Regions from separate parts of the Arthrobacter sp. P1_H7 genome, predicted to be linked through region 1. Evidence: riboswitches for the same ligand, from Rfam matches in the RefSeq annotation. Region 1 holds a riboswitch; each other region holds the start of a gene.
The links. A riboswitch is a leader RNA that binds a small molecule or an ion and turns the genes downstream of it on or off. The one in region 1 is predicted to bind S-adenosylmethionine.
Positions count from the first base shown of each region.

Region 2: it holds a riboswitch for S-adenosylmethionine, as region 1 does, so the genes downstream of both, AC1DXI_RS13455 (methionine ABC transporter ATP-binding protein) here and AC1DXI_RS11885 (DUF1737 domain-containing protein) in region 1, are expected to answer to the same signal.
Region 3: it holds a riboswitch for S-adenosylmethionine, as region 1 does, so the genes downstream of both, AC1DXI_RS03665 (aminotransferase class V-fold PLP-dependent enzyme) here and AC1DXI_RS11885 (DUF1737 domain-containing protein) in region 1, are expected to answer to the same signal.
Region 4: it holds a riboswitch for S-adenosylmethionine, as region 1 does, so the genes downstream of both, AC1DXI_RS02030 (bifunctional o-acetylhomoserine/o-acetylserine sulfhydrylase) here and AC1DXI_RS11885 (DUF1737 domain-containing protein) in region 1, are expected to answer to the same signal.

Region 1 covers NZ_JBFUCO010000010.1:204,978-212,418, reverse strand. The annotation lists gene AC1DXI_RS11895 (O-succinylhomoserine sulfhydrylase) at 1-681, opposite strand, end outside; gene AC1DXI_RS11890 (rhodanese-like domain-containing protein) at 682-1,101, opposite strand; gene AC1DXI_RS11885 (DUF1737 domain-containing protein) at 1,098-1,346, opposite strand; SAM riboswitch class IV at 1,455-1,568, opposite strand; gene AC1DXI_RS11880 (ATP-grasp domain-containing protein) at 1,887-2,843, shown strand; gene AC1DXI_RS11875 (aminodeoxychorismate lyase) at 2,916-3,884, opposite strand; gene cls (cardiolipin synthase) at 3,978-5,453, shown strand; gene pabB (aminodeoxychorismate synthase component I) at 5,481-7,441, opposite strand, start outside.
Region 2 covers NZ_JBFUCO010000012.1:26,883-34,323, forward strand. The annotation lists gene AC1DXI_RS13435 (O-acetylhomoserine aminocarboxypropyltransferase/cysteine synthase family protein) at 1-390, opposite strand, end outside; gene sfnG (dimethylsulfone monooxygenase SfnG) at 390-1,607, opposite strand; gene acs (acetate--CoA ligase) at 1,618-3,684, opposite strand; gene AC1DXI_RS13450 (CoA-binding protein) at 3,991-4,416, shown strand; SAM riboswitch class I at 4,514-4,603, shown strand; gene AC1DXI_RS13455 (methionine ABC transporter ATP-binding protein) at 4,744-5,553, shown strand; gene AC1DXI_RS13460 (methionine ABC transporter permease) at 5,546-6,211, shown strand; gene AC1DXI_RS13465 (LLM class flavin-dependent oxidoreductase) at 6,258-7,441, shown strand, end outside.
Region 3 covers NZ_JBFUCO010000003.1:155,496-162,936, reverse strand. The annotation lists gene rsrA (mycothiol system anti-sigma-R factor) at 1-56, opposite strand, end outside; gene AC1DXI_RS03690 (sigma-70 family RNA polymerase sigma factor) at 53-805, opposite strand; gene AC1DXI_RS03685 (DoxX family protein) at 1,054-1,602, shown strand; gene aroA (3-phosphoshikimate 1-carboxyvinyltransferase) at 1,610-3,013, shown strand; gene rsgA (ribosome small subunit-dependent GTPase A) at 2,997-4,112, shown strand; gene hisN (histidinol-phosphatase) at 4,189-5,019, shown strand; SAM riboswitch class IV at 5,097-5,210, shown strand; gene AC1DXI_RS03665 (aminotransferase class V-fold PLP-dependent enzyme) at 5,245-6,708, shown strand; gene AC1DXI_RS03660 (class I SAM-dependent methyltransferase) at 6,789-7,441, shown strand, end outside.
Region 4 covers NZ_JBFUCO010000002.1:288,672-296,112, reverse strand. The annotation lists gene AC1DXI_RS02030 (bifunctional o-acetylhomoserine/o-acetylserine sulfhydrylase) at 1-1,314, opposite strand, end outside; SAM riboswitch class IV at 1,375-1,490, opposite strand; gene AC1DXI_RS02025 (VOC family protein) at 1,661-2,299, shown strand; gene AC1DXI_RS02020 (CPBP family intramembrane glutamic endopeptidase) at 2,423-3,190, opposite strand; gene AC1DXI_RS02015 (histidine phosphatase family protein) at 3,301-3,981, shown strand; gene hutI (imidazolonepropionase) at 4,004-5,218, opposite strand; gene AC1DXI_RS02005 (NAD(P)/FAD-dependent oxidoreductase) at 5,230-6,375, opposite strand; gene AC1DXI_RS02000 (glycine C-acetyltransferase) at 6,868-7,441, opposite strand, start outside.

The DNA.
Region 1 (7,441 bases):
GCCCAGGATGGCCCCGCCCAGGACCCGGCCCTGGCCGTCGATGTGCTTGGTGCCGGAGTAGACCACCACGTCCGCGCCGAGGTCGCCGCAGCGCTGCAGCAGCGGGGTGGCGAAGACGTTGTCTACCACCACCGTGGCGCCGGCCGCATGCGCCAGTTTGCTCACGGCGGCGATGTCCACGATTTCCTGCATGGGGTTCGACGGCGACTCGAAGAACACCGCGGTGGTCGGCTCGGACAGCGCGGCTTGCCACTGCCCCAGGTCCGGGCCGTCCACGAAGACCGTCTCGACACCCCAGCGCGGCAGGATCTCGTTGAGGATCACGAAGCACGAGCCGAACAGCGAGCGGGCCGCGACCACCCGGTCCCCGGCCGCCAACAGCGCGCCCAGGGCGGTGAAGACGGCGGACATGCCGGACGCCGTCGCAAAACACGCCTCCGTTCCCTCGAGCAGCCGGAGCCGCTCCTGGAAGGTGGCGACGGAGGGGTTGCCGTAGCGGGAGTAGACGAAGCGCTCGTCCTCCCCGGTGAAGGCGCGCTCGGCGGCGGCCGCGGACTCGTAGACGAATCCTGAGTTGAGGAAGATCGGCTCGGTGGTTTCCTGGAAGCCGGTGCGGTCAAGGCCGCCGCGGACAGCCTGGGTGTCGGCCGCCCAGCCGGCGGCGTCGGGATTGAAAGTCACTTAAATCTTTCCGAGGTTGGTGGGCAGGCCGCGGTTCTTCCAGCCGTTGACGGTGCGTTCGCCGAAGCGGTCGGTCTCGCCTTCGAAGCCCTCGAGGACGTTGTACGAGGTGTAGCCGGCGGCCGTCGCGGCCGTCGCGGCGGCGATCGACCGGGCACCGGAGCGGCAAAGGAACACCAGCTCGACGGCGATGTCCTCCGGCGCCTGCTGCCTTAGCTGTTCCACGAAGTGCGGGTTCGGCGTGCCGCCGGCGAGGTTCCACTGGATGAAGAGCGGATCGTTGCGGCTTTCGCCCGCGGCCGCGGTGTCCGGGATGCCGATGTTGGCCCATTCGCCCTCGGTTCGGACATCCACCAGGATGGCTCCGGCCTCCAGCTTGGCCCACGCCTGATCCGGGCTGAGGTCTCCGGCGTAGCTCATGCGTGGCCCGCGAAGGCCCCGTCGGCGCCAAACTCGTCGGCGTCGAGCTCATCAACCGCATTGGCCACGGCGGCGTCCGCACTTGCAATCGCGGCGGGCAGGACCAGCGCCTGCGCCACGATCACGGTGCTTCCGTTGAAGCTGGCGGCGGGGCTTCCGTGCAGCACATAGCCCTCGGCCAGGGCGGCTGACACCCGCTCGCAAAAGGCGCGGTCATCCGCGCCGGTGAACAGGCGGTAGGCCAGTCTTTCCTCGCCGGCAGGTGGTGCACTGGGTGCAGTGCTGGGGGCTGCGGCGGGGACTGTACTGGTGGCTGTTGTGGGTATTGACGTGTCGGTCACGACGGATCTCCTCTTTCACGCTTGCAGCTCGAATTCTCGATTGCCGAGTATTCACCTGAGGCACCCCGCCGCGAAAGGGAGGGTTGCCGACCGGCCAGTCAGGGCTTGGCACCGGTTCTCATTACTCCCCAAAAACGTAACACCTGCGACGCCGGCCCGCACCGCCGCCGTCGTCATGTTCCGTAACCGGGCCGTGGCCCGGGCGAGTAGTGGCGGGCTCCAGTTTCGGGTACTGCCCACTCGTGTCTGCCGGGACGTTTCGCCGTCTACTGGGGGGATTAGGTCCGACGCGTCGGCCGGCGCTGCAGGTGATTCTGGCAGTTTGTGAATCGAGCAGTCCGTGAAACGACTCGTCTGTCCATCAACAGGCTGTCTGAGAATCGGTGGCTGGAACGGTCGGAGCCGCAGCCGCGGTCCGGCCGGTGACGGCGGAATGGAGCAATAGTGGACCCGCGCATACTCGTTACCGGGATTACAAGCGCCGCCGGACGGGCCGTCGCGGCCCAGCTCGAAGCCCGGGGCCTCCCGTACCTCGGCTCCGATGCCCGCGCCGACACCCGTCAGGCCGGGGAGGCTCCCGCCGCCGCCGCGGTCAGGCTCCTGCCGGCGACGGACCCGGACATGATCCTGGACCTGCGCCGGCTGGTGGACCGCGAAGCCATCAACGTCATCATTCCGACCCTCACCGTGGAACTCCCGGTCCTGGCCGCGGCCCGCGCCGGATTCGCCCAGGACGTGCGGATCATCGTGGGTGATCCTGCCGCGGTGGCCCTCGCCAACGATCAGCTTTTCACCACCTGGGCGCTGCAGGCAGCCGGCATTCCGGTGCCCCGGTTCGCGGTTCCGGGCGACCTCGCCGCCGCGCCGGCATCCCTCGCCGGCCTCAGCGGCCCCGTGGTGGTCAAGCCGCGGGTCTTCAAAGGCTCCCATGGTGTCCACCTGCTGGCCGGAACCGCCTCTGTTAGCTGGAAGAACATGCCGGCGGGGCAACTGGTCCAGGAATTTATCCCGGGCGCCGACTACGTGTGCCTGGTGTTCGGCACCCCGGCACGCAACGCGATGGCCCCGGTGGCGGTGGTCCTCGAGAAGACCAGGACTCCGTATGGACGCGCCGGCAGCGACGAAGTCAGCCGGAGGGTGCCGGCGAATCAGGCCGGGGATGTGCGCAAGCTGGGTCTGGCCGCCGTCCGCACGCTCGGGCTGACCGGGCCGGTCCAGGTCCAGATCCGCCGCCGAACCGACGGAACGCCCGTGGTGCTGGGTGTCTGCGCGACCCTGGGCGAGAACAGCACGTGGGCCCCGGAAATGCTCGACGCCGTGCTGGCAACGTTCACCCTCCCGGCATTCAACCCGGCCTCCTTCCGCCGGTGCCCGGCAGTGCCCGCGGACGCCCTGGGGTGAGCGCAACACCAACGCGGGGTCACTTACGGCCCATCCGGGGACATGGGATGGGCCGTACCTGACCCCGCGTTGCTATTCGATGGTGGCGAAGAGGGCGTTGAGTTCGGCCGTGAGCTGGCGCCGCAGTTCCGGGGTGCCGATTTCCTGGCCGTCGATGTGGTTCACCGGGGCCAGGAGCCGGATGCTGGAGATCAGCCAGACCGCATCGGCGTCCAGCAGGTCCTTCGGCTCCAGCGGGCCGTAGCCCAGCTCCCAGCCGGCGGCCTTGGCGGCGGTGAACAGGGCGCCCTGTGACGTGCCGGGCAGGATGCCGCTGTCCAGCTGGGGAGTGATGAGCCGCCGGACGGTGCGGACGCCGCCGGCGCCGTCGTCCGAGGTTTCCAGGTGGGCCAGCAGAACGGTCGACGTCGGACCCTCCAGCACCCGGCCGTCCGCGGACGTGAAGATGACGTCGTCGGCGCCCTGCCGGTGGGCGTAGCGCAACGCCGCCATGTTCACGGCGTAGGAAAGGGTCTTGGCGCCGAGCAGGAGCCACGGGGCGCGCTCGCCGACTTCACTGTCGTAGCCGCGGTCCAGCAGGATGACGTCGATCCCGGTCTCGCGCTGCCGGCGGCCCGCGGCCGCTGGCGCGGAGGCCTGGACCCAGCACGTGGGGGCAGCCGCGCCCTCCGGCCCGCGGGTGACAATCAGCTTCACCACCACCTCATCCTGCCCCGTGCCGTGCGTTGCAGCCGCGGCAGGTTCCTGCCCCCGGAACTCGCGGATGGCGGTTTCCACCGCCCGCCGCCATGCGTCCTCGGCCGGGATGTCCAGCTCCAGCAGCCGGGCCGAGCCGGCCAGCCGGGTCAGGTGGGCCTGGATCTTGCGGGGCCGGCCGCCGACGGCCAGCAGGGATTCGAAGACGCCGTCGCCGCGGGTGGCGCCCAGGTCCGTGGCCATCAGTTGCGGCTGCGACGCGTCGGCAACGCGGCCGCCGTCGAACGCCGGGTCGAGGAAGACCAGCACGGTCGCGGGCGCAGGAACGGGGGCAGGAGTGGTCATGGCTACAGCTTAGTCTCGGCGGTCCCGGGATAGGATTTGCACGTTGCCCGTTCCGGAACTGTTCCGCGGGCCTGTAGCTTGAGGGGTTCGCCTGTGCTGTGGCCATTTCCGCTGGCGGAAACTTTACCGTCCTGGGCGATTCTGATTTTGACGGTGATCGACTTCGCCATCCGCGTGCTGGCCCTGGGCATCATCCCCGGAAACCGGCGGCCCACCACCGCGATGGCGTGGTTGCTGGGCATCTTCATTGTGCCCATCATCGGCCTGGCCTTGTTCCTGCTGTTCGGCAATTTCCGGCTCTCCCGCAAGCGCCGCGCGCAGCAGGACGCGGTCAATACCCGAGTGCGCGCCGGGACCTCGGAACTGGCGATGCTGGAAAGCCGCTACGCCGGACCCGAATGGGTGGCTTCCGCCGCTGAACTGAACAAGACGCTGGGCTCGCTGCCGATGGTGGACGGTAACCAAGTGGAGCTGCTGCCCGGCTACCCCGACTCCATCAAGGCGATGGCCAAGGCGGTCCGCGGCGCAAAGTCCTTCGTCAACGCCGAGTTCTACATCATGAGCTCGGACCACGTCACGGACGATCTGCTGACCGCGCTGGAAGAGGCCGCCGAGCGCGGCGTCGAGGTCCGTGTCCTGTTCGACCACCTTGGCACGCTTCGCATCAAGGGATATCGCAAGCTGATCGCCCGGCTCAAGGCCAGCAAGATCCGCTGGCGGCCCATGCTGCCGCTCAACCCGCTGCAGGGGCAGTGGCGCCGGCCGGACTTGCGCAACCACCGCAAGATCATGGTGATCGACGGCGAGATCGCCTTCACCGGATCGCAGAACCTGATCGAGCCCTCCTACAACAACCCCAAGCACCGCAAGATCGGCCGCGAATGGGTCGAGCTGATGGCCTGCCTGCGTGGACCGATCGTCACCACGCTCAACGTCGTCTTCGCCACCGACTGGCTCAGCGAGACCGACGAGTCCATTGAGGAACAACTCGCGCACCGGCCCGAACTGCACGCCGGCAACATCACCGCCCAGGTGGTGCCCAGCGGACCAGGCTTCATCACCGAAAACAATCTGCGGCTCTTCAACACGCTGATTTATTCGGCGCAGCGCAAGATCTCGATCTGCAGCCCGTACTTCGTCCCGGACGACTCGCTGCTGTATGCGGTGACGACGGCGGCGCAGCGCGGCGTCGATGTCGAACTCTTCGTCTCGGAAAAGGGCGACCAGTTCCTGGTCCACCACGCCCAGCAGTCCTACTATGAGGCTCTGCTTGAAGCCGGGGTGCGGATCTACCTCTACAAGGCCCCCTTCGTGCTGCACGCCAAGCACTTCACGATCGACGACGACGTTGCCGTGCTGGGTTCCAGCAACATGGACATGCGCTCCTTCTCGCTGAACCTGGAGGTCTCGGTGATGCTCCTGGGGGAGGACATCGTGCGGCGGATCAGCGCCGTGGAGGACACCTACCGGGGCATTTCGCGCGAACTTACGCTCGAGGACTGGATGAAACGTCCGATGGGCGTCAAATACGTGGACAACGTCGCACGGCTGACGGCCACCCTGCAGTAGCCGGGGGGAACCAGCGGGAGAGCCGACTCAGCCGTGGGGAAACTCGGCGCCGAGCGCCGAGAGGACGCCGAACGCCTTGGTCCGGATTTCCTCGTACTCCTCCTGCGGGGTCGAGTCGGCGGTGACGGCACCGCCGACGCCGAGGCTCAGTTCCGCGGTATCCTCGCCGAGGGCCCTGACCACGAGGGTCCGGATTGCCACGGCGAGGTCGGCGGCCCCGTTCAGGGAGAAGTAGCCGATCGCCCCGGAGTACACGCCGCGCGGCGCGGCCTCCAGCCGGTCCAGGATGGCCATGGTGCTGACCTTGGGGGCGCCGGTCATCGAACCGGCGGGGAAGCAGGCCGCGACGGCCTCGGCCCGCGGCATCCCGGGCCGAAGCCGGGCATCGATGGTGCTCACCATTTGGTGCACGGTGGCGTAGCTCTCGATCGCGCACAGCCGGCTGACGGCCACCGAACCCGGGACGGCGAAGTGGCTGAGGTCGTTGCGCAGCAAGTCCACGATCATGATGTTTTCCGCGCGGTCCTTGGCCGACGATTCCAGCTCCTCCCGCAGGGCGGCATCCGTCCCCGGTTCCGGATCGCGGCGGCGGGTGCCCTTGATCGGCTCTGCCCGCATCCTGCCGTCCGCGGCAATCTGCAGGAACCGCTCCGGCGACGTGCTTGCCACGGCGAGATCGCCGAACCGCAGAAAGCTGGCGAAGGGGGCCGGGTTGCGGCGCCGCAGGTCCAGGTAGGCCGGCCACGGATCCATGCCCTGGGGCCCCGCCGGCGGGGCAGCCGTGAGCACCGTGGTCAGGCAGACCTCGTAGGTGTTTCCTTCCGCGATCTCACGCTGGGCCTCGGTGACTTTGGCCTTGTAGCCGGCTTCCGTGTCCCGGGCGGCGAAGCGCGGGGCGGCGGGCTGCGGGGCACTGACACGCTGGGCCGGGGCAGCGGGCGCGGCCCCGGGCGCCGACGCGGCCGCGGTGACGGCCGTGCGGGCCGTTTCAAGCCAGTCCCCGGCGTCGGGTGCGTCCAGGGTCAGCAGCCAGGCTGTGCCCTCGGCGTGGTCAAGGACCACGGCGCGGCCGGCGAAGATCAGGCACGCGTCCGGGGTGGCGGCGGTGACGTCGTTGCCGCCGGTTTCGCGTTTGAGCTCATAGCCGAGGTACCCGAGCCAGCCCAGGGTGAACTCGCACGGGTAGGCCTCGGGTGCACGGAGCGCGCGGCGGCCCCATGCGCCGTCGAGCCAGCGGAAGAACGGCCCATCGGTGGTCACGGTGGCCTGGCCCGTACTGACGCGGGTCCGTCCGGAGCTGTGCTGGACGGCCTGGCCGAAGCGGCCGCCGTCGTCGGCCAGGATGCTGAAGCGGCTGCGCTCCGCAGCCTCCGGGGCCAGGCCTGCCGGGTCCAGGGAGGAGTCGAGCCACACGGCGTTGGTTGAACCGCCAAAGAGCGCCGCAAACAGTTGCGCGGGCTCGGGCTGGGCCTGGATCCGTTCTGCCAGCAATTGCAGCCCGCGCCGGGCGGCGAGTTCGGGCAGTAGGGCCGGGGCGACGGCGGGAAGGTACTGAAGGGCCTGCAGGACGTCGTCCGGGGCGGTGCCGTCCGCCAGGTTGAGCACGTGCACATCCGCGCGCGCCGGGACGTCATCGGCCGCCAGCCACTCCGCTTCCTGGGCAGCCCACTGGTCCCAAAACGGTTCGTAGGTATCGCCGTCCCGGGCCAATGCCCGGGCCCGGCGGTCCGCGTCGGAGGAGTCCGCCCAGATCACGGCGTCCAGCAGGGGCGCTGCGGCCGCCGCGGCGGCGCCGACGCCCTCCACCAGGACGATTTCGGCCGGGCGTGTGGTGCGGGCCTCGCCGTCGTAGTGCCGTTCCCAGTCCCAGCTGACCCATTCTGCATTCTCCCCGCGCCGCAAGGGTGAAAGCACGGTGGTGACGTAGCGTTCGATGCCCGCCGCCAGCCCGTTCCAGCCGGGATAGATGTCCTCAAGGTGGAAGAGCG
Region 2 (7,441 bases), on a different contig from region 1:
GGTGTCCACGCCAAAGCGGCGCAGGGTGACGTCCAGCTGGGTCACCGTGCCGCCGTAGAGCTGGGAGGCGGCCACGATGTGGTCTCCGGCCTGGGTCAGCGCGGCAAAGGTGATGAACTCCGCCGCCATCCCCGAGGACGTCGCCACCGCGCCGATGCCGCCCTCCAGGGAGGCGATGCGCTCCTCGAACGCGGCCACGGTGGGGTTGCCGATCCGGGAATAGATGTTGCCGTATTTCTGCAGCGCGAAGAGGTTCGCGGCGTCCTGGGTGTCCTTGAACACGAAGGAGGTGGTCTGGTAGATCGGCACCGCCCGGGCGCCGTGCTCGGCGTCGGGGGTGCCGCCGGCGTGCAGCGCGCGGGTGCGGAATCCGTACTTGCGGTCAGCCATTACGCGTTCACCAGCTTGCTGGTAGTGCCGGCGTTTGCCGCCGGGGTCCGGGACAGGTCCAGCTCGACGCCGTTCTTCCGAGCGAGGTCGGCCTCGAGTTCGCGGACAATCGGCAGGACGTCCTGGCCGAACGCGGCGACTTCCTCCTGGAAGTGCAGGTAGCCGGTCAGGAACAGGTTCACGCCGATCTTCTTGTACTCCACGATCCGCTCGGCGATCTGCTCCGGGGTGCCGATCAGCTGGGTCTTGAAGCCGTCGTTGTACTGGACCAGGTCCTCGAAGCTCGAGTCGGCCCACATGCCCTTGCCGTCCTTGGTGGACGCCCCGGCTTCCTGGACGGCGGCGCGGAACCCCTCCACGGCGGGCTTGTGCGCCTTCTCGACGATCTCGCGGAGGGTGTCGCGGGCTTCCTTCTCGGAATCCCGGGCGATCACGAACCCGTTGAGGCCAAACTTGGGAGAAGGCAGATTGGGCTGGGCGTTCCCGGCCCCGCGCCCGCTGTCGCCGGCGGCGGCGACGACGCCGGCGATGTTCTCCTTGAACCCCTCGAGGTCCTTGCCGTTGGAGAAGTACCAGTCAGCCACCCGGCCGGCGGTGGCCTGCGCGGCCGTGGAGTTGCCGCCGAAGAAGATCTCCGGGTGCGCCCGGCCCGGCACGTCCACCGGTGCCGGGTTCAGGGTGAAGTCGGTGATGTTGTAGTACTTGCCGGACTGGCTGTAGTCCTGCTCGGTCCAGAGCCCGCGGAGGACCTTGATGAACTCCTCGGTGCGGACGTAGCGTTCGTCGTGTTCGAGCCATTCGAGACCGAAGTTGGTGAATTCATCCTTGAGCCAGCCGGAGACGATGTTCACGGCGGCGCGGCCGTTGGAGATGTGGTCCGCGGTGATGATGTACTTCGCCAGCACGCCGGGGTGCCACATGCCCGGATGGACGGCGGAGATCACCTTGAGGCGCTCGGTGGCGGCCAGCAGCGCCAGGCTGAACGAGGTGGCCTCGTGCTGCTTGTCCGCGCCGTAGGAGGCGGCGTACCGGGTTTGGGTCAGGGCGTATTCGAAGCCGGAGTTTTCCGCGATCCTGGCCAGCTTCTTGTTGTACTCGAAGTCCCAGCCAGTGCGCTGTTCGATGGTGGACACCACCAGGCCGCCGGAGACGTTGGGGACCCAGTAGGCGAACTTGAGCGGTTCGGAAAGACGGGCGACGTTGCTGATCTCAGTCATGGGTGTTCCTTTACTTCCGGGTGGGGCTTGCTGTTGCCAGGAATTCCGCCGCGCGGTCGCGCAGCACATCCTGGATGCCCGCGATGGATAGTTCGTTCTGCAGCGAGGTGGTGTCACCGAGCGTTGTGCCTTCGAACAGCTGGGTCAGCAGCCGGCGCATGATCTTGCCGCTGCGGGTCTTCGGCACATCGGGAACGACGACGACGTCCCGCGGCTTCGCGATCGGCCCGATCTGCTTCGCGACGTGGTTGCGGAGCTCCTCAGCAAATGAGTTTGGGCCCACGCCCGCAGGGTTCCCTGCCCGAGCTTGCGAGGGGAGGGTGCGGGTGGGGACCACGAACGCGACGATCGCGTGGCCGGTCTTTGGGTCCGCGACCGGGCAGACGCCGGCCTCCACCACGTCCGGGTGGGAGACGAGCGCCGATTCGACCTCGATGGTGGAGAGCAGGTGTCCGGAGACGTTGAGGGTGTCATCCACCCGCCCGAGGATCCAGATGTCGCCGTCGTCGTCATACTTGGCGCCGTCACCGGCGAGGAACCAGCCCTGCTCGGCGTATTGGCGCCAGTACGAATCGAAGTACCGGCGCGGGTTGCCCCAGACCGTCCGGGCGATCGCGGGGCCGGGGGAGTCCACCACGATGAAACCCTGTACGCCGGGCGGCACCGTGTTGCCGGCGTCGTCCACGATTCGTGTGCTGACGCCGGGCAGCGGGCGGGCCGCGCAGCCGGGTTTGAACGCGGTGTCCGTCGGCGCGGGGGAGAGGATGGTGGCGCCGGTTTCGGACTGCCACCAGGTGTCCACCATCGGGGCGGTGCCGGCGCCGATGTTGGCCCGGAACCAGCGCCAGGCCTCGGGGTTGATGGCCTCGCCCACCGTGCCGAGCAGACGGATGGAGGAGAGATCGTACGTGGCCGGGACGCCGTCCGGGAACCAGCCCATGAGGGAGCGGACCAGGGTGGGCGCGGTGTAGTACTGCGTGACCGCGTAGCGTTCGATGATCTCGAAGTGCCGGCCCGGGTGCGGGGTGTTGGGTGTGCCCTCGAAGATGACCTGCGTGGCGCCGTTGGAGAGCGGGCCGTAGAGCTCGTAGGTGTGCGCGGTGACCCAGGCGAGGTCGGCCGTGCACCAGTGCACGTCCTTCTCCCGCAGCGCCGGGTCGGGGTTGCTGAACAGGTGCTCGAAGCTCCAGGACGCCTGCGTGAGGTAGCCGCCGGAGGTGTGGACCAGGCCCTTGGGCTTGCCGGTGGTGCCGGAGGTGTACATGATGAACAGCGGCGTCTCGGCGTCGAACGCCTCGGCCACGTGAGTCTCGGAGGCGGACCCGACGGCGTCGTGCCACCACACATCGCGGCCCGCGGTCATCGGGACGGTGTCCAGTTCGCCCGCGGGAGTGGTCCGGTTGACCACCAGGACGTGTTCGATGGCGTTGTCGCCGGAGACGGCGGCGTCCGCGTTGTCCTTGACCGGCACGGCGGTGCCGCGGCGGAACTGGCCGTCGGTGGTGACCAGGAGCTTGGCGCCGGTGTCCTCGACCCGGAACTTCAGGGCCTCCGCGGAGAACCCGCCGAAGACCAGGGAATGGATGGCGCCGATGCGGGCCACGGCGAGGGTGATGATGACGGTTTCGGGGATGACGGGGAGGTAGATGACCACCCGGTCGCCCTTGGTGATGCCGAGATCCAGGAGGACGTTGGCGGCTTTGGAGACCTCGCGCTGGAGGTCGGCGTAGGTGACGGCACGGCGGTCACCGGGCTCGCCCTCGAAGTGCAGGGCCACCTTGTCCCCGCGCCCCGCCGCTACGTGGCGGTCGACGCAGTTGTAGGCGACATTGAGTCTGCCCCCTTCGAACCAGGTGATCTGCGGTCCGATGCCGGCCTCGACGTCGGCCGGGACCCGGCGGTGCGCGGTGTGCCAGGGCTTGGCGCGCTCCATTGCGCCGCCGGGCACGTCCGCCCAGTCGAGGCGGAGAGCCTGGGTTTCCCAGAACGCAACCGTCTCTGCCTGGGCAGTTCCCGCCGTCGCGGCGGCGCCGTGCCGGGGAAAGGTGGGCAGGGCGGAATAATTCTCAGGGGTCATTGCTGCACTCCATCGGTCCTGGCAGTAGCACCCTTGGTCCCTCCGGTTCCCTCGAATTTGCTCGAAGGAGGGCGGAACAGTTCCGTGGGAATGGTCATCTCACGTCACCGGGGGTTGCTGCGGCGTCATCGATCCAGGTCTCTCGGCCGCTCGGGATGGTCATTACCTACTAGAACTTCAGATGCAGGATTCCACAAAATCGACGCCTGGGAGCGCTGTAATATTCGTTCACGCGGCCTGGGCCCGGTCGAAATCATTCATTTATTCGGCGATTGTCCGGAAAGGCCGCAGGAGTAAGGTTGATGCATGGCCCATGTTAACGATCCGGCAGTCATTGACCGCCTCATGCGAACCAAAGGCACGTGGGCGGTGGTCGGCCTCAGCACCAACGAATGGCGCTCGGCGTACGAAGTCTCCCTCTATGTCCGGGACCGGATGGGCATGACCATCATTCCGGTCAACCTTCCCGGCGACGACGTCCACGGGGAGAAGGGGTACCGTTCCCTGGCGGACATCCCGGCGGAGAAGCACCCGATCGACGTCGTGGACTGCTTCGTCAACTCCCACAGGGTGGGGGCCGTCATTGACGAGGCCATCGCCGTAGGCGCCAAAGCCGTCTGGCTGCAGCTGGGCGTCTTCGACGAGGCCGCGGCGGACCGCGCCAAAGCCGCCGGGCTGGACGTCGTCGTGGACGCGTGCCCGGCCCGCGAAGGCTGGCGCGTGGGCATCTAACGGCCCGGGAATGACGATCAACAGGTTGGGAAGAGTCGGTTACAAAATGTGACCGGCTTTTTCCGTATCCGCCGCATTGCCGTGTGAGATGGACTCGTAACCATCCCGAGCGGCTGAGAGATCTGGCTCTGTGACGCCGCAGCAACCCCCTCTTTGAGGACGGTGCTACCGCCAGGACCGATGGAGAACCACTGTGTTCTTAGGCTCCCGCGGCTTCGCTCAGCGCTGCCCGGAAGCCAGGACCCAGGGCTTTCCTCGGGCGAGCCCGGAGGAAATCATGAACACGCAGACAGCGGCAGCGCCGCGGCCCCGAGCAGGTGGGGGCCTGTGATCGAGATCCAGAACGTCAGCACGTCCTTCGCTTCGGCCGCTGGCCCCTTCACGGCCGTCGACGACGTCAGCCTGCACATCAGGCGGGGCACCATTCAGGGCATCATCGGGTTCTCCGGCGCCGGCAAATCCACGCTGCTGCGCAACATCAACCTCCTCGAGCGCCCGACGTCGGGACGCGTCCTGGTGGACGGCGTGGACTTGGTGACCCTCTCCGACGCCGAGCTCCGGACCAAGCGGCACGACATCGGCATGATTTTCCAGCACTTCAATCTCCTCAACAACCTCACGGCCCAGGAAAATGTGGAGCTGTCCCTGAAGTTCGCCGGCGTCGGGAAGGCAGAACGCCGAAGGCGGGCCGCCGAAACCTTGGAAATCGTGGACCTCGCCGACAAGGCGGGGACATATCCGGCCAAGCTCTCGGGGGGCCAGAAACAGCGGGTGGCGATCGCCCGCGCCCTCGCCACCGGGCCCAAGGTGCTGCTCTGCGACGAGCCGACGTCGGCTGTCGATCCCCGGACGACGTCATCGGTCCTGCAGTACCTGGCCGACGTCAACGCCGAATTCGGCATCACGATCGTGGTGGTCACCCACGAGATGAACGTCATCAAGGCCATCGCGGACAACGTCGCGGTCATGGAAGAGGGCCGGGTGGTGGAGCAGTTCGACCTCACCGAACTCCGGCGCCCCGGCTTCCACCCGGCGACGTCGATCGGCCGCTACCTGGTCTCCGATGAGATCCAGCTGGACCGCTCCGGGAGGGGCACCCACACCACAGCCGAGTCGGAGGGCCTGATCAATGTTTGACCGCGTCCTGGAAGTCCTGCCCGAAATCGGCGTCGCCATGGGGCAGACCCTCACCATGCTGCTGGTGGCCATCCCGCTGGCGGTGCTCCTCGGGACACCGCTGGGTGTCCTGCTCTACACCATCGGTCCCAACGGGCTCAAGCACCGGCCAAAACTGCACCGCGTCCTGGACGGACTGGTCAACCTGCTCCGCTCGTTCCCGTTCCTGATCCTGCTGATCGCGATCATTCCCGTGACCAGGTTCATTGTCGGCACGACCATCGGCACGGCCGCCGTCATTGTCCCGCTGACTCTCAACGCCATCCCCTATTTCGCCCGCTTTGTGGAACAGAACCTGAGCCAGCTCGGCGGCGGAGTGGTCGAAGCGGCACGGTCCATGGGCGCCAGCCGGTCCCAGATCGTCCGGGACGTCCTGATTGTGGAGGCGAAGCCCGGACTCGTCAGCTCCATCACCATCATGACCGTCAGCTTCATCTCCTACTCGGCGATGGCCGGCCTGGTGGGCGGCGGCGGAATCGGCGACTTCGCCATCCGGTACGGCTACTACCGCTACGAAACTCCGCTCATGATCACCGCGATTGTCCTGATGATCCTGCTGGTCACCATCGTTCAGCTGGGCGGGTCCTATGTTGCCCGGCGCCTGGACAAGCGCCTCTGAGCGTCCCGCAGCACCCTCTTCCCACCTCCCCAGCGGAAAGCACCCCATGACTTCAACACCCAGTACCCGCTTCGACGGACCCCGCCCCCGCCTGCTGATCAGCGCCTTCGTGATGAACACGTCCAGCCACATCATGGGCGGCCAGTGGCGGCGCCCGGAAGCCCAGCAGCACCGGTTCAACGAACTCCAGCTCTGGGTCGACCTGGCCCGCCAGCTCGAGGACGCGAAGTTTGACGCGATCTTCTTCGCCGACGTCGTCGGTCTCTACGGCGACTACGACGGCGGCTGGGCATCGCTGCTGAAAAAGGGACTGCAGGTGCCCTCCAACGACCCCCTCATCCTGCTGTCCGCGCTCGCCACCGGAACGCGGGAGATCGGGCTGGCCGCGACGTCGTCGGTGATCCAGAGCCACCCGTTCCAGTTCGCCCGGCAGATGTCCACGCTGGACCACATCAGCGGCGGCCGCGTGGCCTGGAACATCGTCACCAGCGTGCTGGAAAACGCGCACCGGAACTTCAACGCCACAGAGCTGACCAAGCATGACGAACGCTACGACTGGGCGGACGAATACGTCGAGGCCGCCTACAAATTGTGGGAAGGGTCCTGGGCAGACGATGCGCTGCTCCGGGACAAGGAGACCGGAGTCCACGCGGACCCGGAGAAAGTCAGCAAGATCTACCACCGCGGACCCCGGTACTCGATCGACGGGCCCCACCTCGCGGCCCCGTCGCCGCAACGCACCCCGGTGCTTTTCCAGGCCGGGAGCTCCGGCCGCGGCCAGCAGTTCTGCGCCGCCAACGCCGAGGCCACCTTCACCCTCGCGCCGAGCACCGAGGTGGCCGCGAAGTACACCGCGGCCGTCCGGGATCAGGCCGTTGCCGCCGGCCGCCATCCGGATGACGTGAAGTTCCTGCAGGGTATGCACTTCGTGGTGGGCGGCACCGAAGCCGAGGCGAACCGCAAAGCCGACGAACTCGAGGACAGCCTGGACATTGAGGCCCTGCTGGCCCACGTGGGCGGCGGGTTCGGCGTCGACCTCGGCGGCCTGCCGCTGGACACGCCGCTCGGTGACCTGGAGACCGAAGGCAGCCAGGGCCATCTCACGGCCATCCGCGCCTCCGTCCGTGGCGGCAACCCCACCCTCCGCGACATTGCGCTCTACCGCAGCCGGGCCAACCGGGTGGTGGGAACGCCGGACCAGATAGCCGACCGCCTCGAGCAGTGGCAGGA
Region 3 (7,441 bases), on a different contig from region 1:
TAGATACGTTGCATCCGGGCGTCATCGCAATCGCCCAGTCCCTGGCAGTCGCTCATTTCCTGTTCTCCTGTTTGTTGCTGTCGGCCGCGGCGCTTGACTCGGTGGCGGCCCTGAATCCTCGTTCGGCGGCATAGTCCGCCAGCATGTCCCGCAGCATCTTCCGGCCGCGGTGCAGCCGGGACATGACGGTCCCGATGGGGGTGTTCATGATGTCTGAAATTTCCTTGTACGCGAAACCCTCGACGTCGGCGAAGTACACGGCCAGCCGGAACTCCTCCGGAATCGACTGGAGGGCGCGCTTCACATCCGAATCGGGCAGGTGGTCGAGGGCCTCGGCCTCCGCCGAACGCAGTCCCGAGGACGTATGCGACTCGGCGCGGGCCAGCTGCCAGTCCTCGATGGTGTCCGAATTCGACTGCAGCGGCTCGCGCTGACGCTTCCGGTACAGGTTGATGTACGTGTTGGTGAGGATGCGGTACAGCCAGGCCTTCAGATTGGTTCCGGGCTTGTACTGGTGAAACGCGGAGAACGCCTTTGTATACGCCTCCTGGACCAGGTCCTCGGCGTCGGAGGGGTTCCGGGCCATCCTCATGGCCGCCGAATACAGCTGGTCCACGTACTGCATCGCGTCACGTTCAAAGCGCACCCGGCGCTCTTCCGCGGACTCGGTGGAGACATCAAGGGGCTTCCCGTCCACCTCGGTCTCCAAGGCGGCGGACGCGCCGGCATCAGGTGTCTTGGTGGGCGTGGCGTCGTTTCCGGCAACCTCGTGCATGGCCGCAACGGCCGGGTCCATGGTGCTCATTGCGTTCAAGTCTACTGTCACCTTCCGCCGGGCACCCGGAACCGCCGGAAGCGCGAGGGTCCATGATTGCCCGGAACCGGCTTCCGGTTCCGTCCTGTCTTTGACCAGAGTCAAATCTCCGCCTTCGTTGGCCTGCTGGGATCTGCCTTTCACAACCACGTCCTGCGGGCAAATATTCCGCAAAAGTGCAAGACTAGAACCGGTTCTCCCGCAGTGAAGCCGCTGTTCGTCCATCCAGGAGGAAATTCATGTCGTTTGTCCGCTTTCTCGCCCGGCCCATGCTCGCTTCCAGTTTCGTCCTCGCCGGCATGGACAAGCTCAAGAATGCGGATGACACTGCGGCCCAGCTGTCCCCCCTGTTGCGCCGTACGGCCGACGCCCTGCCGTTCCAGCCGAATGAAAAAGTCGTGGCACGCGTGATCGGCGGCACCCAGATCGGTGCCGGCGTCTGCTTCGCCCTCGGCAAGTCCGCCCGGCTGGCGGCCACCCTGCTCGCCGTCATTTCGATCCTGAACGGCTACGTCGAATGGCGCAGCGCGGACATCTCCTCGAAGGAAGCCCGCGACGCCCGCCGCAAACAGCTCCTGAAGAACGTCTCCCTCACCGGCGGCGCGCTCCTCGCCGCGGTCGATACCGCCGGCAAGCCCAGCCTGGCCTGGCGCGCCGGGCACCTGGCCGCGGATGCCAAGAAGAGCGCCGGACACCTCGCCGCCGATGCCCGCAAGACCACCAACAAGCAGCTGAAGAAGGCCGACAAGGTCGTCCGCAAGGCCGTAGACCACTCTGCCGGAGCCTAAGACGGTAATGACTGGCACCACCCCCTCAGCAGCTGCCCCGTCCCACCCTGCCAGCGTCGGTCCGCACTGGTCCGCCCCCTTCGCCGCACGGCCGGTCGATGCCACGGTCACCGTTCCGGGATCCAAGTCCCTGACCAACCGGTACCTCGTGCTCGCCGCCCTGGCGGACGGCCCGTCCCGGCTGCGGGCACCACTCCACTCCCGGGATTCCGCGCTGATGATTGAGGCCCTGCGTCAGTTGGGGGCCACCGTTACGGAGGTTCCCGGCGACGGCGCCTTCGGCCCCGACCTGGAAATCGTCCCGATCAGCATGGACGCCGCCGCTGCGGACACGGCGATCGACTGCGGCCTCGCCGGCACGGTCATGCGCTTTGTGCCTCCGGTGGCGGCGCTGCGCCGTGGTGAGTCCCGTTTCGACGGCGACCCGCACGCCCGCAAACGCCCCATGGGCACCATCATCGAGGCCCTGGCCGGCCTGGGTGTGGCAGTGACCGCGCCAGACGGCGGTCGGGCGTCGTCATTGCCGTTCACCGTCCACAGCACGGGCGAGGTGCGCGGCGGCCACCTGATCATCGATGCCAGCGCTTCGTCCCAGTTCGTCTCCGCCCTGCTGCTGGCCGGGGCACGCTTCACCGAGGGACTCCACCTCGAACATCAAAGCCGGGAGCACGCCGGCAAGCCCGTGCCGAGCCTGGACCACATCAACATGACCGTGGCCGTGCTGCGCGGCGTGGGCGTGGCGGTCGATGACTCGGTGCCGAACCACTGGGTTGTCTCCCCCGGCCCGATCCGCGCCTTCGACGTCCGGATCGAGCAGGATCTCTCAAACGCCGGCCCGTTCCTCGCGGCGGCCCTGGCCACCGGCGGCACCGTGCGGATCCCGAACTGGCCCGCGGAAACCACCCAGGTCGGTGATCTGTGGCGCGGCATCCTTACCGCCATGGGCGCCACCGTGACAGTGGACGGCGGCACCCTGACCGTCAGCGGAGGGCCGGAGATCAAGGGCGGCGACTTCGACGAGACCAGCGAGCTCGCCCCCACCGTGGCCGCACTCTGCGCCCTCGCCGCCGGCCCCTCGCGGCTCAGCGGCATCGCCCACCTCCGCGGCCACGAAACGGACCGGCTCGCCGCCCTCGTCGCCGAAATCAACCGCCTCGGCGGCGACGCCGAAGAGACCGCCGACGGCCTCATCATCCGCCCGGCCGCGCTGCACGGCGGTGTGGTGCACAGCTACGCGGACCACCGTATGGCAACCGCCGGCGCCATCCTCGGCCTTGCCGTACCGGGCGTGGAGGTCGAGGACATCGCAACCACGGCCAAGACCATGCCCGATTTCCCGCAACTCTGGGAAGCGATGCTGGCACAGGGACCCGCCGCAGATGAGGACACCGCCGGTGGCACGCAGCACTGATTCCTGGGACGAGTCCGACGTCCGGATCCGGCCGAACAAGAAGGGCACCCGCCCCCGCACCAAGGACCGGCCCAGCTACGACGACGCCGTCACCGGACGCATCATCACCGTTGACCGCGGCCGCTACACCGCCGTCGTCGGCGAAGGGACCCCGGACGAACGCAAGATCATCGCGGCCCGCGCCCGGGAGCTGCGCCGCAACCCCGTGGTTGCCGGCGATTTCGTCTCCCTGGTCGGCGACGTCACCGGCGAGCCCGACACCCTCGCGCGGCTGGTCAAGATCCAGGACCGCAAGACACTGCTGCGCCGCAGCGCCGACGACACGGACCCGATCGAACGCGCCGTCGTGGCCAACGCCGACCAGCTGGTGGTGGTGGTCGCCGCCGCCAACCCCGAGCCGCGGACCGGTTTCATCGACCGCGCACTGGTGGCCGCGTACGACGCCGGCATTGAGCCGCTGCTGCTCGTCACCAAGGCCGACGTCAAGGATCCCGCCGAACTGCTGTCCAACTACCAGCACCTCGATTTTCCCGTCATCATCTCCAAGACCGCGGACTCCGCCGCTTCCGGCATCGACGCCCGCTCCGACGACGGGCTCTCCGCCCGGCTCGACAAGGACGCGGTGTCCCAGCTGCGCGACTACCTCGACGGCAAGGTCACAGTGATGCTGGGCCATTCCGGCGTCGGCAAGTCCACCATGGTCAACGCCCTGACCGGGGCCGAGCGGGCCACGGGAGGCGTAAACGCGGTAACCGGCCGCGGCCGCCACACGTCCTCCTCGGCACTGGCGCTCAAGGTCAACGATGCCCCGGCGGGCAGCTGGATCATCGACACCCCCGGTATCCGGTCCTTCGGCCTGGCCCACGTGGACCCCGACCGGATCCTCCGTTCCTTCCCGGACCTGGAACCGGGAACCGATGACTGCGAACGCGGCTGCAAGCATGACTCCACCGCCGTCAACTGCGGCGTCGACAAATGGGTTGCGGCCGGGCACGCGGGGCCCTCGGGACCGGCCAGGCTCGCGTCCCTGCGCCGGCTGCTGGGCACGGACCCGCGGATGGAAGCACAGGAAACCAAGGAACTGGGCACCGTCTCCTAGCCGGCCCGGCCACCGGGCTGCGGCGCCGTGCCGCGGCCTCCCGCCCGGCAGCCCGGTTTGACGGTAGTTTGGAACCATGAGCCAACCCGCTTCGAGCTACAACGATGACCTGCGCCTTGCCCATGTACTGGCAGATTCGGTCGATTCCCAGACCATGAGCCGCTTCAAGGCGCTCGACCTTCGGATCGAGACGAAGCCCGACCTCACACCCGTCACCGATGCCGACAAGTCCGCGGAAGAGGCCATCCGCGGCCAGCTCTCCCGGTCACGTCCGCGGGACGCGGTCCTGGGCGAAGAATTCGGCAGCTCGGGCCACGGTTCCCGCCGGTGGATCATCGACCCGATCGACGGCACCAAGAACTTTGTCCGCGGCGTCCCGGTCTGGGCCACCCTGATCGCCCTCGTCGATGAGGGCGAACCGGTGGTCGGCGTAGTCAGCGCGCCGGCACTGGGCAAGCGCTGGTGGGCCGCCAAGGGTGCGGGCGCCTACACGGGCCGCTCGCTCGCCGCCGCCACACGGTTGAAGGTATCCAATGTCTCCAATCTCGAGGACGCCTCGCTGTCCTACTCCAGCCTTGGCGGCTGGAAGGAACGCGGGAACCTGGATGAGTTCCTGGGCCTGACCGAGGAAGTGTGGCGGACCCGCGCCTACGGTGACTTCTGGTCCTACTGCCTCGTGGCCGAGGGTGCCGTGGACATCGCCTGCGAGCCCGAGCTGAACCTCTACGACATGGCCGCCCTGGTCCCGATCGTGACCGAGGCCGGCGGCCGCTTCACCTCGCTCGAGGGCGAGGACGGACCCTTCGGCGGCAACGCCCTGGCCACCAATTCGATCCTGCACTCGGAAGTCCTCAAGCGGCTCAACCCCGGACTCGACGACCTCTTCCCGGCCCACCCCAACAACTGAACCGCGCCCGTAATAATCCGCTTCACAATCGGCGGCCGCCTTTTCCCCGGCTGCGCGGATGTCCTACGCTCGATGCAGGTCACGAGTGCCAGCGCTAAACCCCGGTTTGCTGGCCGGCAACCCTCCAGTCGCGGTGGGGTGCCCCGGGTGACGACCTGGCCGGTCCGGAACGGACCCGGCAAGCGCGGATTCCCACGGTGTGGGGTCCTGTTCGAGTGAGGTCCCATGACAACTGCCATTTTCCCCGTTGCCCCCGAATTCCATGCCGCCGGTGCAGAACAGTCTGCAGGGCAGGCTGATGGCCGCCTCGCCCTCGCGGCCCGCCCGCTGGCCGCCGTTACCGGGGCGGAAATCCAGGCGCCGCTGATCACCGGCGGCCACACCCGCTACGCCAACCTCGACTACGGCGCCTCCGCCCCGGCCCTGTCCGTGGTCTCGGCCTACCTGAACGAAATCCTGCCGTACTACGCCAGCGTGCACCGCGGCGCCGGCTACGCATCGCAGATCAGCACGTCCGTCTACGAGAACGCCCGGGACATCGTGCGGGACTTCGTCGGCGGCCGGCCGGACGATTCCGTGATCTTCACCCGCAACACCACCGATTCCCTGAACCTGCTGGCTGGCTGCCTGCCGCTGCGCGACGGACGGCCCGCGGGCGAGGTCGTCTACCTCGACATCGAGCACCACGCCAACCTCCTGCCCTGGCAGAATGTCCCGCACCGCAGCGTCGTGGCCGCCCCTACCCTCGCGGCCACGGTGGACCGCCTGCGCGACGAGCTGGCGCGCGGGGACGTCAGCCTGCTGGCCGTCACCGGCGCTTCCAACGTCACCGGGGAGATCCTGCCGATCCGGGCCCTGGCCGCGCTGGCACACGAGTACGGCGCCAGGATCGTTGTCGACGCCGCGCAGCTGGCCCCGCACCGGCGGATTGACATCGCCGCGGACGGCGTCGACTACCTCGCCTTCTCTGGGCACAAGCTGTACGCCCCGTTCGGCGCGGGCGTGCTGGTGGGGCGGACGGACTGGCTCGACGCCGGCACCCCGCACCTGGCCGGTGGCGGCGCGGTCCGCGACGCCCGGCTCGACTCCGTCAGCTGGACCACGGGACCTGCCCGGCACGAGGGCGGCTCGCCGAACGTCCTTGGCGCGGCGGCCCTCGCCCGTGCCACCCAGGTCATTGCAGCCCTGGACCCGGAGCAGTGGCAGGCCCACGAGGACGCCATCCGGTCCTTCCTCGTCGAAGGCCTCCAGGGCATCGACGGAGTAACCGTGCACCGGATCTTTGCCGATTCGCCTTCCGCTTCTTCCTCCGAAGGCGGTCAGCCGGGCACCGGCACGATCGGCGTCGTGAACTTTTCCGTGGAAGGCTTCGACGCCGGGCTGGTGGCCGCCTACCTGTCGGCTGAACACGGCATTGGCCTGCGCGACGGCCGCTTCTGCGCCCACCCGCTGCTCAAGCGGCTCGGCCTGCCCTCCGGCTCCCTGCGGGCCAGCTTCGGGCTGGGCTCGCGGCTGGAGGATGCCGAACGCCTGCTGGCCGGCCTGCAGCAGCTGCGGCAGAACGGACTCGGCTGGGACTACGTGGTGGACGCCGGCCGCTGGGTGCCGGCCAACGATACCCGCAGCTACCCCCACTGGGCGCCGAACACCCCGGGCACCGCCGGCGCTGCGCCCTGCACCCTCGACTAGCGCAGGATCAGGGCCCGGCGCGGGTGCGGTAAATTCGAAAGGTATCTGAAACAAGCAGGACCTTCCGAAGGAGATCGCACGTGGCAAGCGCCGGCCCCAGGCTGCACAGTGAAGCTAGGCTGCACAGTGGACCTAAGCTGCACAGCGGGCGGCGCCAGGAACTCGGACAAAGCTTCCAGGACGGCGGGGAACACTATGAACGTGTCCGCCCCGGCTATCCGCAGGAGTCGGCCGGCTGGCTGGTCCCGGCGGGGGCCAAGGACGCCGCGGACATTGGCGCCGGTACCGGGAAGTTCACTGCGCTCCTGGCAAAACGCGGACTGGGCACGGTGGCTGTGGACCCCTCGGCCGACATGCTCGAGCAGTTGCGCCGGACCCTGCCGGACGTCATCGCCATCGAGGGCAGCGCCGAGGACACCGGTCTCGAGCCGGAGTCCTTCGACCTCGTCACGGTCGCCCAGGCGTGGCACTGGTGCGACCCTGGCCTGGCCAGCACCGAGATTGCCCGGATCCTCCGGCCGCACGGAGTGCTGGGCCTGATCTGGAACCAGCTGGACACCAGCGTGCCCTGGGTGCACCGCCTCTCCCGGATCATGCACGCCGGGGACGTCCTCAAACCACACTTCCGCCCCGCCGTGGGCCCCGAGTTCACCGGGCTGGAGAGCCACGTGACGCGGTGGGAGGATTCCGTCACCACGGAGGACATCCAGGAGCTGACCAAGTCCCGCAGCTA
Region 4 (7,441 bases), on a different contig from region 1:
TGCGGACTTGGCCGAGCGGAATCCGGCGTCGAGGTCCGCGAGGATGTCGTCGATGTGCTCCAGTCCCACCGACAGCCGCACCATCCCGGGGTTCACCCCGGCGATCGTCTGCTGTTCGGGCGAGAGCTGGCTGTGGGTGGTCGACGCCGGGTGGATCACCAGGGACCGGACATCGCCGATGTTCGCGACGTGCGAGTGCAGTTCGAGGGCATCGACGAACCGCTTGCCGGCCTCCGCTCCCCCGGCGATGTTGAACGCCACGACGGCGCCGGTCCCCTTGGGCCCATACTTGCGGCCGCGCTCGTACCAGGGGCTGGAGGGCAGCCCGGCGTAGGCGACCGATTCGACGTCGTCCCGCCCCTCCAGCCATTGCGCCACCTTGGTGGCGTTGGCCACGTGGCGCTCCACGCGCAGGCTCAGCGTTTCGATGCCTTGGGCGATGAGGAAGGCGTTGAACGGGGACACCGCGGAGCCGAGGTCGCGCAGTAGCTGGACCCGGGTCTTGAGGATGTAGGAAAGATTCGCGCCCAGTGCGCCGTCGGCGCCGAGGTCGCGCGCGTAGACCAGGCCGTTGTACGTGGGGTCCGGGGTGTTGAAGCCGGGGAACCGCTCCGGGTCCTTCCCGAAGTCGAAGTTGCCGGAGTCCACGATCACGCCGGCGATTGCGGCGCCGTGCCCGCCGAGGTACTTGGTGGCGGAATGGACCACGATGTCCGCGCCCCACTCGATCGGCCGGATCAGGTAGGGGGTGGAGAGCGTGTTGTCGACGACCAGCGGCACGCCGGCCTCGTGCGCCACGCGGGAGACGCCCTCGATGTCCAGCACGTCCTGGCGGGGGTTGGAGACCACTTCGCCGAAGAACAGCTTGGTGTTGGGCTGGACGGCGTCCCGCCACTGGTCCAAGTTGTCCGGGTCCGCCACGAAGGTCACGGAGATGCCGAACTTCTTCAGCGTGTGGGCGAGCAGGTTGTAGGTTCCGCCGTAGAGACTGGGGCTGGCCACCACGTGGTCCCCGGCCTCGGCGATATTGAGGATCGCGAACGTCTCGGCGGCCTGGCCGGAGCTGAGCAGCAGGGCCGCGAGGCCGCCTTCGAGGCTGGCCACGCGCTGTTCGACGGCGTCCTGGGTGGGGTTGCCGATCCGGGTGTAGATGGGCGCGAGTTCGGCGAGCGCGAAGCGGTTCGCGGCGCTTTCGGCGCTGGGGAACACGAACGACGTCGTCTGGTAGATGGGCAGGGAACGCGCGCCGGTGGCGCTGTCCGGCTCCTGGCCGGCGTGGATCTGGCGGGTTTCAAAGGACCAGGCGTTGGACATTGATGCTCCTCGAGTCACTGGGCACAGCACCGGCCGGGGCTTTCGGCCCGGACCGGACTGGCGCCGCGCTTGCCCTCCGGCGGGCGCCGGGCGGCCAGGTCTTCACCCGGGGCACCCCACCGCGATACGAGGGTTGCCGGCCAGCAAGCCGGGGCTGTGCGCTGGCACTCATGACCTGGCTTCAGTGTAGGAATGGCGGCGGAGCCTTGGATAGCTTTGTGACGAAGATGAAGACGGTCTCCCTGTCGGCGCTTCCCGGGCCGCCCCGGTCAGCGCCCCCGGACGTCCCATGACGGTTAGGGGAGCCTAAGCTGAGAGGTCCATCACAAAGTGCCAAGATGATGGCATGCGCATGGATCACGTCTCTTACGCCTGTGAACACGATGGCTTGGCAGCCACCACTGAACGTATTGCGTCTGCCCTCGGCGTTGAAGCCGTGAAGGGTGGAGTGCACCCCCGTTTCGGGACACGCAACATGATTATCCCGCTCGCGGGACACAAGTACCTGGAAGTCGTGGAGGTCCTGAACCACCCGGCCTCCGACAAGGCCCCGTTCGGCCAGGCCGTCCGGGCACGTTCCGAGGCCGGCGGCGGCTGGATGGGCTGGTGCGTCGAGGTTGACGACCTGGCCCCGTTCGAGGAGAGGCTCGGCCGCGCCGCCGTCAACGGCAACCGGAAGTTTCCCGACGGCCGCGAACTGGTCTGGAAGCAGATCGGCATCCTGGGGCTCATCGCCGACCCCCAGGTGCCCTACATGCTCAAGTGGGAGGGCGACCCGGAACTGCACCCGTCCAACGCCTACGCGAGCGATGTCAAGATGTCCGCACTGACCATTGCCGGTTCGGCAGCCCGCGTCACGGAGTGGCTGGGCGAACCAGTTGAAAAGCCGCTGGAAGACGTCGCCGTGAACTGGATCGCGCCGCACGGTACTCCCGGCATCCTCTCCGTCACCTTCGAGACCGCCTCCGGAGCGGTCACGATCTAACGCTCCACCTGCCCCACGCTTCGGCCGCCATCTCTTAGGTGCCAACGATGTCACCTAGGAGACGGCGGCCGAGATCATTTAAGGCCGGGCGACGGCGCGTCCCAAGCGTGCCGGACCACGCGCTCAGCCCAGGCCCACGGCCTTGCCGAACAGGCTGAACCCCACGAACGCCACGGTGTCCAGGATGGCGTGGGCGATCACGAGCGGCATCACCCGTTTGGTCCGCGTGTACACCAGCGCGAAGACGACGCCCATCACCGCGTTGCCGATGAACGGCCCGAACCCCTGGTACAGGTGATAGCTGCCGCGGAGCAGGGCGCTGGCGGCAATGGCGGCCGGCACGCTCCAGCCCAGTTTCCCGAGCCGGTCCAGCAGGTACGCCACCACAATCACTTCCTCGACCACCGCGTGCCGGATCGCGGAGAGGACCAGCACCGGCACGGTCCACCAGTACGCGTCCAGGGCGCTGGGGATGATCGCCGTCGTGATCCCCATCGCCCGGCCCGCCGCGTAGAGCCCCAGGGACGGAATGCCGATCAGCGCGGCGAGTCCCAGGCCCTGCAGCAGGTCCTTGCCGGGCCGGGCGAAGTCGAAGCCGATCCTTCGGAACGCCGAGGTCCCGCGCTGACCGGCCGGCCAGTGCTCGGTGAGGAAATAGATCACGAGGGCCACCGGGACCAGGGCGAAGACGATGTCCAGCAACTGGTACGTGAGGTCGAAGTATTCGCGCGCGCTCTGCGAACGGTTCAGCGTGGATGTCCCCTGGGCCAGCGGCGCCGTGGTCATCTTGTCCAGCAGCTGCACCAGGGAGTAGACCGCGGACTGCCCCAGCGACAACCCCAGGACAATCAACACTTCGAACCGCAGCCGACGGCGGGAGGGAACCAACATGGTTCTATCTTGCCTGCACTTGCCGATAGTTTGCTGGTGCCCGCGTGGTGCCGGCCGAACGGGGTTGTGCCTGCGGCACTTGCTTTTTGGGAGCCCTATGCTTGGGGACTATGAGCGCGCCCCGGAAAATCATCATGATCCGGCACGGCCAGTCTGCCGCCAATGCCGACACCTCGATCTACAACCGTGTTCCGGACTACCGGATCCCGTTGACACCCCTGGGCCTGGAGCAGGCCACCGCGGCCGGGAAAGAGGTCCGGCGTCAGCTGGACGGCCGCCCGGTGTGCGTCTACGTCTCCCCGTACCTGCGCGCCTACCAGACCCTCGAGGCGCTGAATCTCGGCCCGCTCGTGGAGCGGGTGATCGAGGAACCGCGCCTGCGCGAACAGGACTGGGCGAACTTTCAGATCGCCGGCGACATTGAGGACCAGAAGGAGCTCCGCAACGCCTACGGGCACTTCTTCTACCGCTTCCGCGAGGGCGAGTCCGGTTCCGATGTGTATGACAGGATTTCCTCCTTCATGGAAACCCTGCACCGGCACTGGTCCAAGCCCGGCTATGCCCCAAACGCGCTGTTCGTGACGCACGGCTTGACCATGCGGCTGTTCTGCATGCGCTGGTTCCACTGGTCGGTGGAATATTTCGAATCCTTGAACAACCCGGAGAACGCCGAGGTCCGCACCCTGCTGCGCACCGCGCGCGGGAAGTACGAGCTCGACAAGCCCTTCACGCAGTGGGAGAAGAGGCGCGTGGACGAGACCGTCCTGGACGCGCCGCCCATGATGTTCTAGGGCCCGTCGGCGGACCGGCCGGCTAACGGATGGGCTGCGCTACACCGGCCCGCCACACCGCGTGCGTCAAGGGGATGCCGGGCCGGTAGGCCAGGTGCGTGGCGGAAGGCGCGTTGAGCAGGTGCAGGTCCGCCCGGTGTCCGACGGCGACCGAGCCCACCGCGCGTTCGCCGTCGACGTCGTTCCCGGACTCCCGGCCCAGGGCCAGCGCGCCGCCGTAGGTCGCGGCGCGCACCGCCTCGTGGACGCTGAGCCGCATCTGCAGCACGGCGGTGGTGACGCAGAACGCCATGGAGCTGGTGTAGGACGTGCCTGGGTTGCAGTTGGAGGCCAGCGCCAGCTGCACACCGGCGTCGAGCAGTTCCCGGCCGGGGGCCAGCGGCTGCCGGGTGGAAAGATCGCAGGCCGGCAGGCAGGTGGCAACCGTGCCGCGCGTGCCGCTGCCGGCGGCGTCCCACCCGGACCAGCTGGCGGCGAGGGCATCGACGTCCGCGGCCGAAAGGTAGTTCACGTGGTCCACGCTGGCGGCGCCGACCTCCACCGCCAGCCGGACGCCCGGGCCCTCGCCGAGCTGGTTGCCGTGGACGCGCAGCCCCAGCCCGGCGGCCTTGCAGGCCAGGAGCACCCGGCGGGACTGGTCCTCGTTGAAGGCGCCCTGCTCGCAAAAGACGTCGGCCCAGCGGACGTAGGGCCGGACTGCGGTGAGCATCGGCCCGCAGACCAGCTCCGTGTATTCCTCCGCGTCCATCCCGGCGGGCACGAGGTGCGCCCCCAGGTATGTCACCTCGTCCGCCACGGTGGAGGCGATGCGGGCGCTGCGGGCCTCGTTCTCGAGGTCCAGGCCGTAGCCGGTTTTGGTCTCCAGGTAGGTGGTGCCCTGCGACACGGCCTCCGCGACGCGGCCCATCGCCAGCCGGGTGAGGTCGAAGTCGCTCGTGCTCCGGGTGGCGCCGGTGGTGACGGCGATCCCGCCGGCGCTGTAGCTTTGTCCCGCCATCCGGGCCTCGAACTCGGCCGTGCGGTCCCCCGCGAAGATCAGGTGCGTGTGCGAGTCGACCCAGCCCGGCAGGAGCGCCCGGCCCCCGGCGTCCACCCGTTCGTCCGCGGCCGGGGCGTCGGCTGCGGGGCCGAGCCAGGAAATCCGCTCCCCCTCGATCACCACCGCCGCGTCGCGGAGGACGCGGTGTTCCGCGTCCTGGGTCATCAGTTCGGCGATATTGGTGATGAGGGTACTCATGGATCCATTCTTCAGCGCCGGATGGACCAGCGGGTCGCGGCCAGCGCCTCCGCTGTCCGGGATGCCGGACTGGCGTCCCTTGCCGGGGACACCGGCGGGGGCACAGCCGTGGCCGTGGCGGCGGAACCCTGGCCGGCGAGGATCAGCCCGGCGGCCAGCTCCGCGACGCCGGATGAGGTCTGGAAACCGTACCCGCCCTGGCCGGCGAGCCAGAAGAATCCGGTGGCCTCGGCGTCGAACCCCACCACGGGGACGCCGTCGGCCGCCTCCGTCCGCAGCCCCGTCCACGCCGTGCGGACGTTCCGGATCCCGAGTGTCGTGATCGTGTTGAGCCGGGCGACGAGCCGTTCGACGTCGCCGGGATAGGGCCGGGCGTCCTCGGGCCCGCTCGGCACGTGTTCGGCGGGCGAGATCAGGACTTGGCCGCCGTCGGGCCGGAAGTAGAAGCTGTCATCGGCCGCCGCCACCATCGGGCAGGCCTCCGGGAGGGGATTCTCGACGTCGACGATCGCCGCGGTGCGCCGGTACGGCTGCAGGCCGAGCTTCTCGACGCCGCTGAGGACGGCGAGCTCGTCGGCCCAGGCACCGGCGGCATTGACCACGACGGCGGACTGGAAGCCTTCCTGCCCGGCGCCAAGTTCCCAGCCGGTGCCGAGGCGCTGGGCCGAATGGACCCTGGCGCCGGTGATGATGTCCACGCCTCCCGCTTCGGCACGGCGGCGGTGGTCCTCGAGCAGCACGGGGGCGTTGCAGGCGAAGGATCCGGTGTCCAGCCCGGCGGCGCTGAACGAGTCCGGGACCAGGGCCGGGCACAGATCCAGTGCCTCGGCGTGGGTGATCCGGCGCATGTGGCCGCTGGCCTCCGCCCGGACGGTGGCGTCGTCCCCGATCAGCATGAAGCTGCGCGGGGTGAGCACCGGCTCCGGACGTCCGGCGTCCTCGGCTGCGATGAGGTCGAGCGTCCGGACGGTCAGTTCCTGGACCACGGGCGGGCCGTAGCTGGGAATCAGTTGCCGGGCCGAGCGGGCCGAGGTGTGGTAGGCCAGGGTCTGCTCGGCTTCGATCAGGGCCACGCGGCATTGCCCGGCCAGGGTGGAGGCAAGGGACAGGCCGGCGATCCCGCCGCCGACAATTACGACATCGTAATGAGCTGACATGGTCCCATCCTTGCAGATTCTCGGGTCAGGCCGTGCCGCGACCTGCGCCCGGGCGGCAGTAGCCGACAAGACGCCAGTGGATCGTTCGAAGGTGGCCGACGTGCCATCGCCACGTTCCGCACCGCTGGACATGTCCCTTCCTCGTCCGCACGACTGGCCATGTCCCCCGTTGCCGCGGGCCGGCCCGGGATATGCCCTTCCCTGGTCCGCACGACTGGGCATGCCCCCCCCCGTTGCCGCGTGCCGGCCCGGGACATGCCCTTCGTTGCTCGTGGCCGTTGGACATAGTGGCATTATGTCCAGTCCTCGCCGCCGGAGCTGGGCATGTCCCGCGGACAAGCCTGTGGAGAAAGCCGGGGTGAACGCGCAAGGCCGGGCCGGGCCGGGCAAAGCCAGGATGAACGGGCGGGCCGGGCCCCTGGAGTGGGGCCGGGCCCCTGGAGTGGGGCCGGACCCCGTGCTGAAAGTGGGGCCCGGCCTCAGGGATCCAGCCTAGGCTGCGCCCACCGCAGCGCGGCTGCGCACGAACGCCTGGACGCAGGCCTCGACGTCGTCGGCGCTGTGCGCGGCCGAAAGCTGGACGCGGATCCGGGCGGCGCCCTTGGGCACCACCGGGTAGCTGAACGCCGTCACGAAGACGCCGTTGTGGAGCATGGCGTCGGCCACCTTGGCCGCCATGACGGCGTCGCCGAACATCACCGGAACAATCGCGTGCTCGCCGGGGAGCAGGTCGAAGCCTTCCTCGGACATGCGGTTCCGGAAGAGCTCAGCGTTAGCGAAGAGCTTGCCGCGCAGTTCGCCGGAGCTTTCCACGAGGTCCAGGGCCTTGAGCGTGGCCGCGACGATCGCCGGGGCCAGCGAGTTGGAGAACAGGTACGGGCGGGCCTTCTGGCGGAGCATCGCCACGACCTCGCCGCGGCCGGAGACGTAGCCGCCTGAGGCGCCGCCGAGGGCCTTGCCGAACGTGCCGGTGTAGATGTCCACACGGTCCGAGACGCCGGCGTGCTCCGGCGTGCCCGCACCGGTGGCGCCCATGAAGCCGACGGCGTGGGAATCGTCCACCATG